DNA from 3 places in the Pigmentiphaga litoralis genome. Region 2 is predicted to be linked to each of the others. Evidence: predicted binding sites of a transcription regulator. Region 2 holds the regulator's gene; each other region holds the start of a gene.

Region 1 (4,884 bases), on a different contig from region 2:
ACCTGCCACGGCGAGTGGGTTCCGCCCATGGACTTCAAGAGCGGCTATTCCATCATCCGTGCGCTGGGCGAACTGCCAAGCGGCGAGATCATTTCGCAAGACGCCCTGACGGCCATCCACTGGACGCACCGGAACTTCGCCTTTGTCGTCCTGATCTATCTGGGGTGGCTGGCCTTCAAGCTGAAGCGCATTCCCGGCACGCGCGGTCCGGCCCGCCTGCTGAACATCATGCTGCTCGTCCAGCTGCTGACCGGCCTGACCAGCATTTTCCTGCAATGGCCTATAGTGATTGCCGTGCTGCATAACGGCGGCGCGGCGGTTCTGACCATCCTCTGCATCACCCTGATCGTGCGCCTGTCCCACGCCGGACGGGCCGACCCGCCGCCGGTGGGCGCTGTCGCCAGCACGAACGCTTGAGTTAACCTTCAGCCATGGAAAGCCTTACCGCGTCGCGCGCCAACCTGCGCATCCGTCAATACCTGGTCCTGACCAAGCCCCGGGTCACCCAGCTGGCCGTGTTCTGCGCGGTCATCGGGATGTTCCTGGCGTCGCCCACGTTGCCGCCCTGGCAGACCGTGTTGTCGGCCACGATCGGGATCTGGCTGCTGGCGGCGGCGGCCTTTGCGGTCAATTGCCTGATCGAAGAGCAGGTCGACGCCAAGATGACACGCACCGCCCATCGGGCGTCGGCCCGCGGGGAAATCAGCGCGCCGCACATTCTGCTGGTGTCCGGCATCGTTGGCGGCGCGGGCATGTTCGTGCTCTACCGATGGGTCAATCCGCTCACGATGTGGCTGACCTTCGCCACCTTTGTCGGCTACGCAATCATCTACACGATCATCCTGAAGCCGCGCACGCCGCAGAACATCGTGATTGGCGGCCTGTCGGGCGCCATGCCGCCCGCCCTGGGCTGGGCCGCCGTGGCCAACAGTGTCCCGGCCGAAGCCTGGCTGCTGGTGCTGATCATCTTTGTGTGGACCCCGCCGCACTTCTGGGCGCTGGCGCTCTATCGCACCCGCGACTACGAAAACTCGGGCCTGCCGATGCTGCCGATCACGCACGGCGAAGCGTTGACCCGGCTCCATATCCTGCTGTATTCCATCGCCCTGCTGGCGACCACGCTGCTGCCCTATGTGATCCGCATGAGCGGCTGGGTCTACCTGGTGAGCGCGCTGGTGCTGGGTGCGATCTTCGTGGGCTATGCCTGGAAGCTGTACCGTCAGTACAGCGACGCCCTGGCGCGCAGCATGTTCAAGTTCTCGATCCTGTATCTGTCGCTGCTGTTCGCCGCCTTGCTGGCTGATCACTGGCTGCTGAACGTCTGACCTGCCGGTTTTTCCGACTGTTCGTTTTCCTTGCGGCGCCTTGGCGTCCTGCTCATGACATCCTCTCTTTTCCCGCGCCGGCGTCTGGTCCTGCGTGCTGGCGCCGCACTGACGCTGGCCGGTCTGATGGCCGGCGCCCTGGCTGGCTGCCAACGCAAGGAACTGGCGTTCAACAGCACGGACGTCACGGGCAGCGATATCGGCGGAGACCTGAACCTGACGGACCACAACGGGGCCAGGCGCGGCATGGCCGACTTTCGCGGCAAGGCCGTGGTGGTCTTTTTTGGATTCATTCAGTGCCCCGATGTCTGCCCGACCACGCTGGCGAATTTTGCCGAGGTCATGAAACGGCTGGGGCCGGACGCCGACAAAGTGCAGGTCGTCTTCGTGACGGTCGACCCGGAACGCGACACCGCCGCCGTCATTAAGGACTACGTGACGCAGTTCGATCCGCGGTTCCTGGGGCTGTCAGGGTCGGCGGAAGACACCGCCCGGGTCGCCAAGTCGTTCAAGGTCTTCTACGCCAAGGTTCCCGGCAAGGAACCGGGTTCCTACAGCATGGACCACTCGGCGGGCATCTACATTTTCGACCCCAAGGGCAATCTGCGCTTGTACGGCCGGCATACGGCCACGCCCGATGCGCTGGCGTCCGACATTCGTCAGTTGCTCGACTGACACTCCAGCGGGCAACGATTCCGGCGGGCATAAAAAAACGGGGCACCTTGCGGTGCCCCGTTAACATATCCGCCTCGAGTGGGGGGGAGGGAGGAGAAATACAGAGGCGGACGTACGCTGGTACCGACAAGACTGTCCGGAAGAACGGCGTGAAGGCGGGGGGGCCTCACGACGTCCGACACAAGGCATTGCGCCTGTTTGTGCCCCAACTGATAGTTAGGCGCCTGCGAAAGCCAGAAGTTTCCCGGTTGTCGCTTTTTTCTTCATTAAATGAGCCTCAGCAGGTAACAGAGTGTGTCGAGGTCGTCCTGCCGTCTAAACCGGTGTATGGGCGCAAAAGAAAAAAGCGGCCGTGGCCGCTTTTTTTCTTGCCGTGCCGGCGGTGAAGCCAGTCAGGCGATGGTGTCCGCTCAGGCGTATTCGGCCAACGCGCCACGCATCTTGACCATGGCGCGCGCTTCGATCTGGCGAATGCGTTCTGCCGACACGCCGAACTCGGAAGCGAGTTCCTGCAAGGTCAGACCGCCTTCATCCTTCAACCAGCGCGCTTCAATGATGCGGCGCGACCGGTCGTCCAGCGCGTCGAGCGCCGAGTGCAAGCCAACGCCATGCAGCTCGTCGCGGCGGCGTCCTTCCAGCACCTGGGTCGGCTCATGCTGCCCTTCGTCCGACAGGTAGGCGATCGGCGCAAAATCCGTTTCGCCGTCGTCCGTCCCGCGGCCTTCAAGCGCCATATCCTGGCCCGACAGCCGCACTTCCATGTCGGTCACGTCTTGCGGACGCACGTTCAGCGCGGTCGCGATCTCGGTGACCTGATCCGGGGTGAGCGAACGCGAGTCCTTCTTCATGCTGCGAAGATTGAAGAACAGCTTGCGCTGCGCCTTCGTGGTCGCGACCTTCACGAGCTTCCAGTTCTTGAGGATGTACTCGTGGATTTCGGCCTTGACCCAGTGAATCGCGAACGACACCAGGCGCACGCCACGTTCCGGATCGAAACGCTTCACGGCTTTCATCAGGCCCACGTTGCCTTCCTGGATCAGGTCGGCATGCGGCAACCCATAGCCCAGGTACTGGCGAGCGATCGCCACCACCAGACGCAGGTGCGACAGGACCAGCTCGCGGGCGGCGCCCAGGTCTTCGGTTTCCTGATAGCGACGGGCCAGCGACGTTTCCTGGTCGGCAGTCAGCACCGGCAGGCGGTTCACCGCGCCGATATATGCCTCTATCGTACCGAGCGCACCTGGATTGGCAATTGCCATGGCCAGCGCTCCGGGGCCGAAACCGGCAGGGACGACGGGGGACTGCTTCAACGATTTGTTCATGGATTCATACCTCCCAATGCATCAAGGTTAGCACTCCAGCAAACCGAGTGCTAATGCGTCTTTTTGATAGCTGCGATAGCCGGAATGTATGGTGCAAGGGCAGGCCTTGCCGCCCTGTGCTGCGCTGCGGTCCCGCCCGGCAGACACCTCATTCCTGCTTGCGCCTTTGCTTGGCATTTGCCTTGATGGCGCGCGGATAACCAACGTACCCGACCTATAAGAATAGACAGCTTTTCTTGCCGGATGTTCTGTAAAAATTCGCAAAAATGCGGCGACACGGTAAGGCCGAGCCATCTGTCCCTTTTTATTGTAACCTGAGCGGATGGCACGTCTTCCCAGACTCTACGCAGCTGGCCTTCCGCACCTTGCGCAGGCCCGGTTTACCTCGCCCCTGGCCCCTTCGGAAGGGTCGGTGGCGGCGCTTTTCGATCGTGTCGCGGCATGGCTGGCCGACGAAGCCCGCATGCATGGCGTCGCGCTGCATGGGTGGACATTGGCGCCCGACCAGTTACTGCTGCTTGCAACGCCCGCCGGCTCGAATGGTCTGGCCGGCCTGCTGCAGGCCATCGGCCGCCGGCTGGCGGCGCATTTGCGGTCCGGCCCGGTTTTCCAGGGCCGCTACCGGTCCACGCTAGTGGAACCCGGCGCCTGGGTCCTGCCGGCGCAAGCCTGGGTTGAAACCCTGCCGCTGCGACAAGCCCTGACAGATGACGCCGAGCAATGGAGATGGTCATCGGCCGCCGCGCACATGGGCGGCGCCAAGCAACCCTTTCTGCACGATCACGGCGACTACTGGGCCTACGGCAATACCCCGTTCGACCGCCAGGCCAAATACCGCCGCTACATATTGGCAGGATTGTCGTCGCGCGACGCGGACGCCATCGGACGGGCGTTGCAGGGCCAGTGGGCCCTGGGATCGGACAGCTTCCTGGAAATGCTGGGGGGCGGCGCGGCCAGCCGACGGCCCGCCGCCGCAAAACGTGGCCGGCCGCGCAAGACGGTCGCGCCGGCAATGGAAGCAGGGGTGGAGAACGCGGCGCAAAAGGACGAGTCTTCGGGACCGGAAACCGCAGTTCGCCAACCGCCCTGAAACGCGCATGGATGCTGGATGTACGGGGGATGAGAAAATGGTCCGTCCCCAATTAAATGTCTGAAGCGGTAAGGCTGAATAAATAAAAGGGACAGTCCCCTAATATTGTCCTTGCGCCGGCTGCTGCGCCGCAGTATCGTCAGGCTATCGGTGCCCGCCAGCCCTGCACGTCATGCATTGCCTGGCCGCGACCTGCCCATCCTGTCAGACCTGTCCACGACCCGTTCCTTTGCCGGGTCGCTTTACCGGAGCGTTTCATGCCCCATTCCCACCAGGATCCCTCCTCGGTGTCCCCGTCGTCGCAAGTCCAGATGGCCGTCATCGACGCCAGCCGCATCGGCTTCAACGGTCATACCCGGGCAGCCGCTGCCGCGCCGGCCATCCATACCGCGCCCGAAGCGCAGGGCATGTATGACCCGGCCAATGAACACGACGCCTGTGGTGTCGGCTTCGTTGCGCACATCAAGGGCAA
Region 2 (4,884 bases):
GTTGCCATCATAGACAGCTACGCAGCTGTTGGTGGTTCCAAGGTCGATACCAATGATTTTGCCCATGATCCTGTTCCTGAAATATCAGAAAAACTTTGCTTGAACACTAAATAGGTGGGATGGAGGAATTTTCAATGGCCTCCATCAATTTGTTTTATCGGGCCATGCCCGATGTGCCTGAATCCGCTATGGCGGCCACCGGCGTTGCATCAACCGGCCGCCTTCCACAGCGTCCGTTTACTTCGCGGCGGCGACGGTCACCAGGGCCGGACGCAGCACACGGTCCGCTATCAGGTAGCCCTTCTGGAGCACCTGCAGGATCGTGTTGGCGGCTTGATCCGACGGCACTGACGCAATCGCCTGGTGCTGATGCGGATCGAACTTGGCGCCGGCTTCCGGCTGGATGACCATCAGCTTGTTGCGCTCGAACGCGGCGGTCAGCTGCTTGAGCGTGATGTCGACGCCTTCACGCAGCGATTCCACGGTCTGGCCTTGCTGGGCCAGCGCCGCTTCGAGGCTGTCCCGCACCGGCACCATGCTTTCGGCGAAAGATTCGATACTGAATTTGTGGGCCTTGGCCACGTCGTCCTGGGCGCGGCGGCGCGCGTTTTCCGCGTCGGCACGTGCACGCAGCAGGGCGTCGTAGTGTTCCTGGGCCTGAGCCTGGGCGGCAGCAAGCTGCGCCTGAAGGTCGGCTACAGGATCGGTCTCGACCGCGGGCTGTTCTTGCGGGGTCCCGGCATTGCCCTCGGGCATGGAAAAAGCGTCTTCCTGCGGGGCGCGCTGGGTAGGTTGGTCGCCAGGCGACTGCTCAGCAGACATCGAAGTCCTCCAATGAAAAAAGTCGAGAAAAATCAGGCACTTGCTTTCGCGATATGCCACAGATGGGGGTAAGGACCGGCATTTCAAGCCTGCCGCGACGCGGCAGGCAGAAGAAAGTTCATTCGTCGCCGTGGCGGAAGCGATCCAGGCGGCGGCGATCGGCTTTCGTGGGACGGCCCTTGAGTTCGACAGAAGGGTCGCGCGCCTGACGGTTCAGTTCGATGGCAGTGAGCCGTTTTTTCATGCCGTCAGGCGTTTCGTCGTACAGCGTGCGCGCAAACACCGCCGGGCCACGCAGGGCGGCAATGCCGCGGACCAGGACTTCCCAGTCCTGCTGCCCAACCCGAATCTGCAGCATGTCGCCCGGCCGGACGGACCGGGAGGGCTTGACCCGATCGCCGGCCACTTTGACCTGCCCGTTTTCCACGGCGGCCTGGGCCAGTGTGCGCGTCTTGAAGAAACGGGCTGCCCAGAGCCATTTATCGATCCGCAGTTCTTCCATACGTATGTGTGTTCCAGACTGGAAATGCCAGCATGCCCGGACACATATTCAGTCGGTTGCGCCAAGTTCAAGGGCATGTTCGCGCTGAACCTGCAATTCGCGTGCCTCGGCGGCGGCCATGTCGGGGGAACGGGCCGCTTTTGTCGGCCAGCCCTGCAGGTGGCGTTCGACCAGCGACGTCAGGGCGTCGATCCACGGCGCCGAGTCATTGATCGCCGGAATGTAGCGGTATTGCGTACCGCCGGCGGCCAGGAACGCGTCGCGCGCTTCTTGGGCCATTTCTTCCAGGGTCTCGATGCAATCGCCCACGAATCCCGGACAGAACACGTCGACCGACGTCACGCCATTCTTGGCCAGTTCTTTCAGCGTGGGCTCGGTGTAGGGCTGCAGCCACTCGGCGGCGCCAAAGCGGCTCTGGAAGGTGATTTCGACCTGGTCCGGCGTCAGCCCCAGGGCAGCGATCAGCAGCCGCCCGGTTTTCTGGCATTCGCAAAAGTACGGATCGCCCAGGTCGAGGGACCGGCGCGGCAGGCCGTGAAAGCTCAGCACCAGTTTCTGCCCGCGGCCGTTGTGTTCCCAGAAGTCGTTCACCCGCGCCGCCAGGGAGGCGATGTAGCCCGGGTCGTCATGGAAATGCTTCACGAACCGCAGTTCGGGCGTGTTGCGGGTGCGCGCCAGCAGCGCATTGATCGCGTCGGACACAGTGGCCGTCGTGCTGGCGGAATACTGCGGGTACAGGGGCAACACCAGGATCCGGTCGCAGCCACGCTCGCGCAGGGTCTGCATGGCGCTGGCCAGCGACGGATTGCCATAACGCATGCCCAGCACCACTTCAACCGCGTGGCCGCGTGCTGTCAACGCCGCGTCCACCGCCGCCGTCTGGCGCCGGCTCCAGACCATGAGCGGCGATCCTTCGGCCATCCACACCGACGCATACCGCGCCGCCGCGTCCTTGGGACGCACGTTCAGGATGATGCCGTTCAGGATCACCCACCAGATCGGCCGGGGGATTTCGATGACGCGGGGATCGGACAGGAATTCGGCCAGGAAACGGCGGACGGCCTTGGGATTCGGCGCGTCGGGCGTGCCGAGATTGACCAGCAGCACGCCGGTCTTGGCGGCCGCGCCGTGGACAACCGCGCCATGACGATGGGGCGGTTCGGGAAGAAAACGCATGCGTGTCCTAGTGTTGGCTGAGCGCGTTGGAAAGCAGGCGCGCCGTGATGTCGACGATCGGGATGACGCGATCGTACGACATACGCGTAGGGCCGATGACGCCCAGGGTGCCCACGATCTTGCCGTCGACCCCGTAGGGCGCGGTGATCACGCTCAATTCTTCGACCGGGACCAGTTGCGAGTCGCCGCCGATATAGATCTGGACGCCCTGCGCGCGGCTGGAAATGTCGAGCAGCTGCATCAGATCGGTTCTCTTTTCGAACAGGCCGAACATCTTGCGCAGCTTGTCCAGGTCGGCGCCCAGGTCGGATACCCCCAGCAGGTTCAGCTCGCCCGAAATGACAACCGAATCGGAGTTGTCAGCCGCGACTTCGGTGCTGGCGTCCACGGCCTGCTGCATCAGGCGGGAGATGTCTTCGCGCAGCTTGCCCAGGTCGCGCTGCAGCGTCAGCCGCACGTCGTCAAACGACTTGCCGCCGAAATGCTGGTTGAAGAAATTGGCCGCTTCCATCAGTTCGGTGGACGAATAGTCGCGCTGCGCGAACAGGATGCGGTTCTGCACGTCGCCTTCCGGCGTCACGATAATCAGCAGCACCCGCTTGTCGGACAGCCGGATGAATTCGATCTGCCGGAACATTTGCGTGCGTTTGGGCGCCATCACCACCCCTGCAAATTGCGACAGGTTGGAAAGCAGCGACGCGGCTGATGCAATGACGCGTTGCGGGTCGGCCGCGGGCAGCAGCGTCTGTATCCGGTTTTCTTCGGACACTTCGTACGGGCGGACGGTCAGCAGGGAATCGACGAACACCCGGTAGCCCTTGGGCGTGGGAACCCGCCCGGCCGAGGTGTGCGGACTGTGGATCAGCCCGTGGTCTTCCAGGTCGGCCATGACGTTGCGGATCGTGGCCGGCGACAGATCGAAGACTTTCGACAAGGTGCGCGAACCGACGGGCTGGCCGTCAGTGATGTAACGCTCTATGAGCGCCTTGAGTAGCGTGCGTGCGCGATCGTCCATATCCGCTATTGTAATGACGGTCGGGCTTGGCAGGACGGTTTTTCCCGCTCGCCGGCCACCTTCACCCATATAATCCCAAGCATGCATTTTCCCATCGTCGCCCTCGTTGGCAAATACCATGACACCGGCATCGCCGGGCCGCTGCGGGCCCTTGCGCGCATGCTTCAGGCCAGCGGCCGAGAAGTGTTGTTTGAAGCCGAAACCGCCGTCAATATCGGGCTGACCGACTACCCGGCCGCCACGGTCGACGAGATCGGGCAGCGCGCCTCGCTCGCGATCGTCATGGGCGGCGACGGCACCATGCTGGGCCTGGCCCGGCAACTGGCGCCCTGGAATGTGCCGCTTGTCGGCATCAACCACGGCCGTCTGGGCTTCATCACTGATATCCCGCTCGAATCGGCCGAAGAAGCCATTGCCGGCATGATGGAAGGCAATTTCGAGTCTGAAGAGCGGATCCTGCTGGACTCCAGCGTGATCCGCGGCGAAACCACCATGATCTCGGCGCTGGCGCTGAATGACGTGGTGCTGAGCCGGGCCGGGCTGGGCGGCATGATCGAAGTCACGGTGCAGGTGGACGGGCTGTACATGTCCAAGCAGCGCGCCGACGGCCTGATCATCGCCACCCCCACCGGGTCGACCGCCTACGCGTTGTCCGCCAACGGTCCGATCCTGCATCCGTCATTGCGCGGATTGGTGCTTGTTCCGGTCGCGCCCCAGGCGCTGTCCAACCGGCCGATCACCATCCCCGATCACTGTACGATCGAAATCACGCTCACCCGCGCGCAGGGTGGCCGTGACGAGAGTGCCAGCGTTCACTTCGACATGCAGAGCTGGTCGTCCCTGAAGGTCGGCGACCGCATCGTAGTGAGACGTGCAGAACATACCATCCGCTTCCTTCATCCGGCCGGATACAGTTACTTTTCCACTTTGCGACGAAAGTTGCACTGGAACCAGATTTCCGGCGCAGCAGTCGACTGACCCCGATCTTTACTGGCCTTCTCCCGTATGCTGCGCGCGCTGCACATCAATGATTTTGTGATTGTCGACCACACCGAGGTCGAGTTTGGCCCCGGATTCACCGTGTTTTCCGGCGAGACGGGCGCAGGCAAGTCGATCCTGATCGACGCACTGGCCCTGGCGCTGGGCGAGCGGGCGGACGCCTCGGTTTTGCGCGAAGGGGCGACCCGCGCCGAAATCAGCGCCGTCTTCGACGTTCCGGATACCCTGACCGGCTGGCTGGCCGACCACGAACTGGACAGCGACAGCCTCGTGCTCCGCCGCCTGATCGACAGCCAGGGCCGCAGCCGCAGCTTCATCAACGGCATGCCAGCCACCCTCACGCAACTGCGTGAACTGGGCGAGCAACTGG
Region 3 (4,884 bases), on a different contig from region 2:
ACCAATGCATTTGGCCTGGGCGTCGACAAATCGGACATTCGCTTCGTGATCCACTACCAGACCCCGTCGGGCCTGGACGCCTATTACCAGGAGTCTGGCCGGGGCGGGCGCGATGGCGACGTGGCCCAGTGCACCCTGCTGTTCCATGACAAGGACCAGGCCGTGCAGCGCTTCTTCATGGCGGGGAAATATCCGTCGGCCGACGACGTTGGAGCGGTCTATGCCACCCTGCTCCATCCCCCGGAAAACGCCGCCACCGGCTGGACCACCGACGCCCTGTGCGAACACCTGGAGCGGCCCCGCAGCAAGGTGCAGGTGTCGATCAGCCTGCTGCTGGACCACGAAGTGATCGTGAAAGACCGGCAAGGCCGTTTGCGGGTTGCGATGGCGGAAGTACTGGATCGCGACCTGCACGCACTCGCCGCCGCGTACCGCGAAAAGCGCGAACACGACCGCGCCATGCTCGAAGAAATGGTGGCCTACGCGCACAGCGGCGCGTGCCGCTGGCAGGCCCTGCTGGCCCACTTTGACGCCACATCGGAAAGCGGCCCCTGCGGCACCTGCGACAGCTGCCTGCGGATCGCCGCGGCATCGGCCCGCCAGGCGGTGGAAGACACCGCGGAATCGGGCAGCGACGACGCCATCCGTATCGGGCGGGACGATGTGCTGATGGCACGCCGCAGTGGCGCAACGGGTGCCATTGGCGGCATTGCGGGCAGCGTGACTCATGGCCAGGCAGGCAAGGTCAACGGTCCGATCCGTTCTGTCGCGACCTCTGCCGTCAGCGCCGACACCGCCTCTTTGGTCCCCTCTTCGGGCCCATCATCCGCCGACCTGCCCCGTCCGGCCTTTTCCCCCGGCGACATCGTCAGTGTGCGTCGTCATGGCACTGGCACCGTCGAGCGCGTCGACGCGGACACCATCACCGTGTCATTCGAGGACGGCGCGCACCGCGCGTTCGTGGCGAGCTTCGTGCAACACGCCGAACGCGTCGCCAACGCGTGACCAGGCAGCCCGGACCGTGATTCGTCACAGGCTTGGGCAGCCCGTTCCGCGCAGCCGCCTTTATTCGCAACCTACCAGGAGAACCCAATGAAATTGCAAGGCAAACGTGCATTGATTACCGGCGCGGATTCCGGCATCGGCCAGGCCATCGCGGCCCTGTTCGCGCAGGAAGGCGCCGACGTCGCCATCACCTATCACACCGACAAAGATGGCGCGGAAGACACCCGCCGCCTGATCGAAGCCGCCGGCCGCCAGGCGATCGTGATCCAGGGCGACGTGGGCGACTCGTCATCCGTCGAACGCACTTTTGACGAAGTGATCAACACGTTCGGCAGCCTGGACATTCTGGTGAACAACGCGGGCAAGGGCATGGGCGGCGTGCCGGTCGTGGAATTGACCGACGAACAGGTCGAACTGATCCTGCGCACGGACCTGATGGGCCCGCTGTTCTGCTGCCGCGCCTTCATCAAGCGCCGCCGCGCGGCGGGCCCGGGCGGGCGCATCGTCAATATCTCGTCGGTCGCGCAGCATCTGCCGACCCCCGAAAGCGCCCCGTACGGCATGGCCAAGGCGGGTGTCGGATCGCTGGCCCGCAGCCTGTCGCGCGAACTGGCCGAAGACAAGATCAACGTGAACAACATCGCGCCGGGGCTGATCCAGACGCCCATGACCCAGGAACGTCTGGACGATCCGGAAAAGAAGGCGGAGTCCATGAAGGCCATTCCGTGGCACCGTCCGGGCCAGCCGGAAGAAATCGCCCGCCTGGCCCTGTTCCTGGCATCGGACGACGGCGATTACGTGACCGGCCAGACCTGGACGATGGACGGCGGACTGACCATGCAGTGGGGCGGCGCATGATCGTCACCCCTACCCCCACCGGGTAGTTTCCCTGACAGCGGCCGCGGCAACCCCGCGGCCGCTGTGCTACAAAGCCAGCACTTCCCTCGCTGTTCCCAGCGACGCGTCCTTGCCGCGCGGTTTCCGTTCCGCGGCGCTTACAAAGAAATATAAATCTGGACCGCCCTTGAAACGGGCCAACACCGTCCCTATAATTAGCACTCGATCGCATAGAGTGCTAACAGCGCCGGACGCCCTGCATCCGCCTGCCCCACCACTGCGATCCGGCATCCGCGGTGCCTTGTGCGTCCGGACTGCCGATCCTGGCTGACTCAGCCCCTTTTTCCAATTCATACGTCAATTTTTCGTATATCAGGAGTTTGTATGGCCCTCCGTCCCCTGCAGGATCGCGTGATCCTCAAGCGTCTCGACAACGTGCGTACAACCGCTTCGGGCATCGTCATCCCCGAAAGCGCTGCTGAAAAGCCTGATCAAGGCGAAGTCCTGGCTGTCGGTCCTGGCAAGAAGAGCGACGACGGCAAGGTGAGCCCGGTTGACCTGAAGGTCGGCGACAAGGTTCTGTTCGGCAAGTACGCCGGCCAGACCGTCAAGATCGACGGCGAAGAACTGATCGTTATCCGCGAAGAAGAAATCCTGGCCGTGATCCAGTAAGCGCCTGCTGCGCTCTGCTGTATTGATCACCCGATTTCGCTTCTAGACCCCTACTCAAGGAATATCCATGGCTGCTAAACAAGTTGTATTCGGCGACGACGCACGTGCTCGTATCGTCCGCGGCGTCAACGTTCTCGCGAACGCCGTCAAAGTCACCCTGGGCCCGAAAGGCCGTAACGTCGTGCTCGAGCGTTCATTCGGCGCCCCCACCGTCACGAAAGACGGCGTGTCGGTCGCGAAAGAAATCGAACTGAAAGACAAGTACGAAAACCTTGGCGCCCAGCTCGTCAAGGAAGTGGCTTCCAAGACCAGCGACAACGCCGGTGACGGTACCACCACCGCAACCGTGCTGGCCCAGGCCGTCGTGCTGGAAGGCCTGAAGTACGTGACCGCCGGCCTGAACCCGATGGACCTGAAGCGCGGCATCGACAAGGCCGTGGCTGCCGCCATCGCCGAACTCAAGAACATCAGCCGTCCTTGCGCCACCAGCAAGGAAATCGCCCAAGTCGGTTCGATCTCGGCCAACAGCGACAGCTCGATCGGCCAGATCATCGCCGACGCGATGGACAAGGTTGGCAAGGAAGGCGTCATCACCGTTGAAGACGGCAAGTCGCTCGACAACGAACTGGACGTCGTCGAAGGCATGCAATTCGACCGCGGCTACCTGTCGCCTTACTTCATCAACAGCCCGGAAAAGCAAGTTGCCGCGCTGGAAGACCCGTTCATCCTGATCCACGACAAGAAGATCAGCAACATCCGCGAACTGCTGCCGGTGCTGGAACAAGTCGCCAAGCAAAGCCGTCCGCTGCTGATCATCGCCGAAGACGTCGAAGGCGAAGCCCTGGCAACGCTGGTGGTCAACAACATCCGTGGCATCCTGAAGACCACCGCCGTGAAGGCGCCTGGCTTCGGCGATCGTCGCAAGGCGCTGCTGGAAGACATCGCCATCCTGACCGGCGGTACCGTGATCTCGGAAGAGACCGGCCTGTCGCTCGAGAAGGCAACCCTGGCTGAACTCGGCCAGGCCAAGCGCATCGAAGTGGCGAAAGAAAACACCACGATCATCGACGGCGCTGGCGACGGCAAGAACATCGAAGCCCGCGTCAAGCAAGTGCGTGCCCAGATCGAAGAAGCCACGTCGGACTACGACCGTGAAAAGCTGCAAGAACGCGTGGCCAAGCTGGCCGGCGGTGTTGCCGTGATCAAGGTTGGCGCAGCCACCGAAGTCGAAATGAAGGAAAAGAAGGCCCGCGTCGAAGACGCCCTGCACGCTACCCGTGCAGCCGTTGAAGAAGGCGTGGTTCCTGGCGGCGGCGTTGCACTGATCCGTGCCAAGCAAGCCATTCTGGACCTGAAGGGCGACAACGCCGATCAGGACGCAGGTATCAAGATCATCCTGCGCGCCATCGAAGAGCCGCTGCGCACCATCGTGTCGAACGCTGGCGACGAGCCTAGCGTCATCGTCAACGCGGTGCTGGCTGGCAAGGGCAACTACGGCTACAACGCACAGACCGGCGAATACGGCGACATGATCGAATTCGGCGTGCTGGACCCGACCAAGGTCACGCGTACCGCGCTGCAGAACGCTGCTTCGGTGGCCTCGCTGCTGCTGACGACGGAAGCCATCGTGGTTGAAGTGGCCGACGACAAGGCACCTGCCGGCGGTATGGGCGGCGGCGGCATGGGCGGCATGGGTGGCATGGGCGGCATGGACTTCTAAGTCCTTACTGCTTCACGCTTTACCTGCGTACGACCTCCCCGGGCTTGCCCGGGGCTGCAATACAAAAAACCCTCGACTTCGGTCGGGGGTTTTTTTATGGGCGGTCGGTATTCTTCGCGGCGCGATTCGTCACCCAAATCTGCTTGCCGGCAAGGGGTCGGCACGTCCATGATGGATGCTGGTAAACGCCTACTTCGCGAGACGCCCGCCCGCCATGCCCTATCGCACCCGCTTCGAATCGCTGGGCTACATGTTTCCCGACCTGAAGACCCTCATGGCCAAGGCCACGCCCGCACGATCGGGTGACCAACTGGCTGGACTTGCGGCATCCACGTACGAAGAACGGATGGCGGCGCGCATCGCCCTGGCCGACGTGCCGCTGCGCGACTTCCTGCAGAACGTGTTGATCCCGTACGAGACGGACGAGGTCACGCGGCTGATCATCGACACCCACGACGCGGCCGCCTTTGCGCCCATCAGCCACTTCACCGTGGGCGACTTTCGCAACTGGCTGCTGCTGGACACCACCGACAGCGCAGCGCTGACTGCGGCGGCGCCCGGCATCACCCCCGAAATGGCTGCGGCAGTCAGCAAGCTGATGCGCAACCAGGACCTGGTCCTGGCCGCGCGCAAGTGCAGCGTGGTGACCC

The links. The regulator HrcA, encoded in region 2, represses chaperone genes, less so after heat shock. The targets are predictions, from matches to a motif close to TTAGCACTCNNNNNNNNNGAGTGCTAA.
Region 1: a site for HrcA is predicted at 3,350-3,376, ahead of rpoH (RNA polymerase sigma factor RpoH). Genes of this name have one in related genera too.
Region 3: a site for HrcA is predicted at 2,058-2,084, ahead of HD883_RS21250 (co-chaperone GroES). Genes of this name have one in related genera too.

Annotation. Positions count from the first base shown of each region.
Region 1 is NZ_JACCBP010000001.1:3,439,973-3,444,856, reverse strand. It holds gene HD883_RS15585 (COX15/CtaA family protein) at 1-417, shown strand, start outside; gene cyoE (heme o synthase) at 432-1,325, shown strand; gene HD883_RS15575 (SCO family protein) at 1,380-2,000, shown strand; gene rpoH (RNA polymerase sigma factor RpoH) at 2,411-3,322, opposite strand; gene HD883_RS15565 (hypothetical protein) at 3,735-4,412, shown strand; gene HD883_RS15560 (glutamate synthase-related protein) at 4,724-4,884, shown strand, end outside.
Region 2 is NZ_JACCBP010000003.1:492,739-497,622, reverse strand. It holds gene dnaK (molecular chaperone DnaK) at 1-66, opposite strand, end outside; gene grpE (nucleotide exchange factor GrpE) at 238-822, opposite strand; gene HD883_RS26575 (RNA-binding S4 domain-containing protein) at 941-1,324, opposite strand; gene hemH (ferrochelatase) at 1,373-2,500, opposite strand; gene hrcA (heat-inducible transcriptional repressor HrcA) at 2,508-3,515, opposite strand; gene HD883_RS26560 (NAD kinase) at 3,597-4,493, shown strand; gene recN (DNA repair protein RecN) at 4,521-4,884, shown strand, end outside.
Region 3 is NZ_JACCBP010000002.1:200,915-205,798, reverse strand. It holds gene HD883_RS21260 (RecQ family ATP-dependent DNA helicase) at 1-1,005, shown strand, start outside; gene HD883_RS21255 (SDR family NAD(P)-dependent oxidoreductase) at 1,093-1,863, shown strand; gene HD883_RS21250 (co-chaperone GroES) at 2,227-2,514, shown strand; gene groL (chaperonin GroEL) at 2,582-4,234, shown strand; gene HD883_RS21240 (ethanolamine ammonia-lyase subunit EutB) at 4,449-4,884, shown strand, end outside.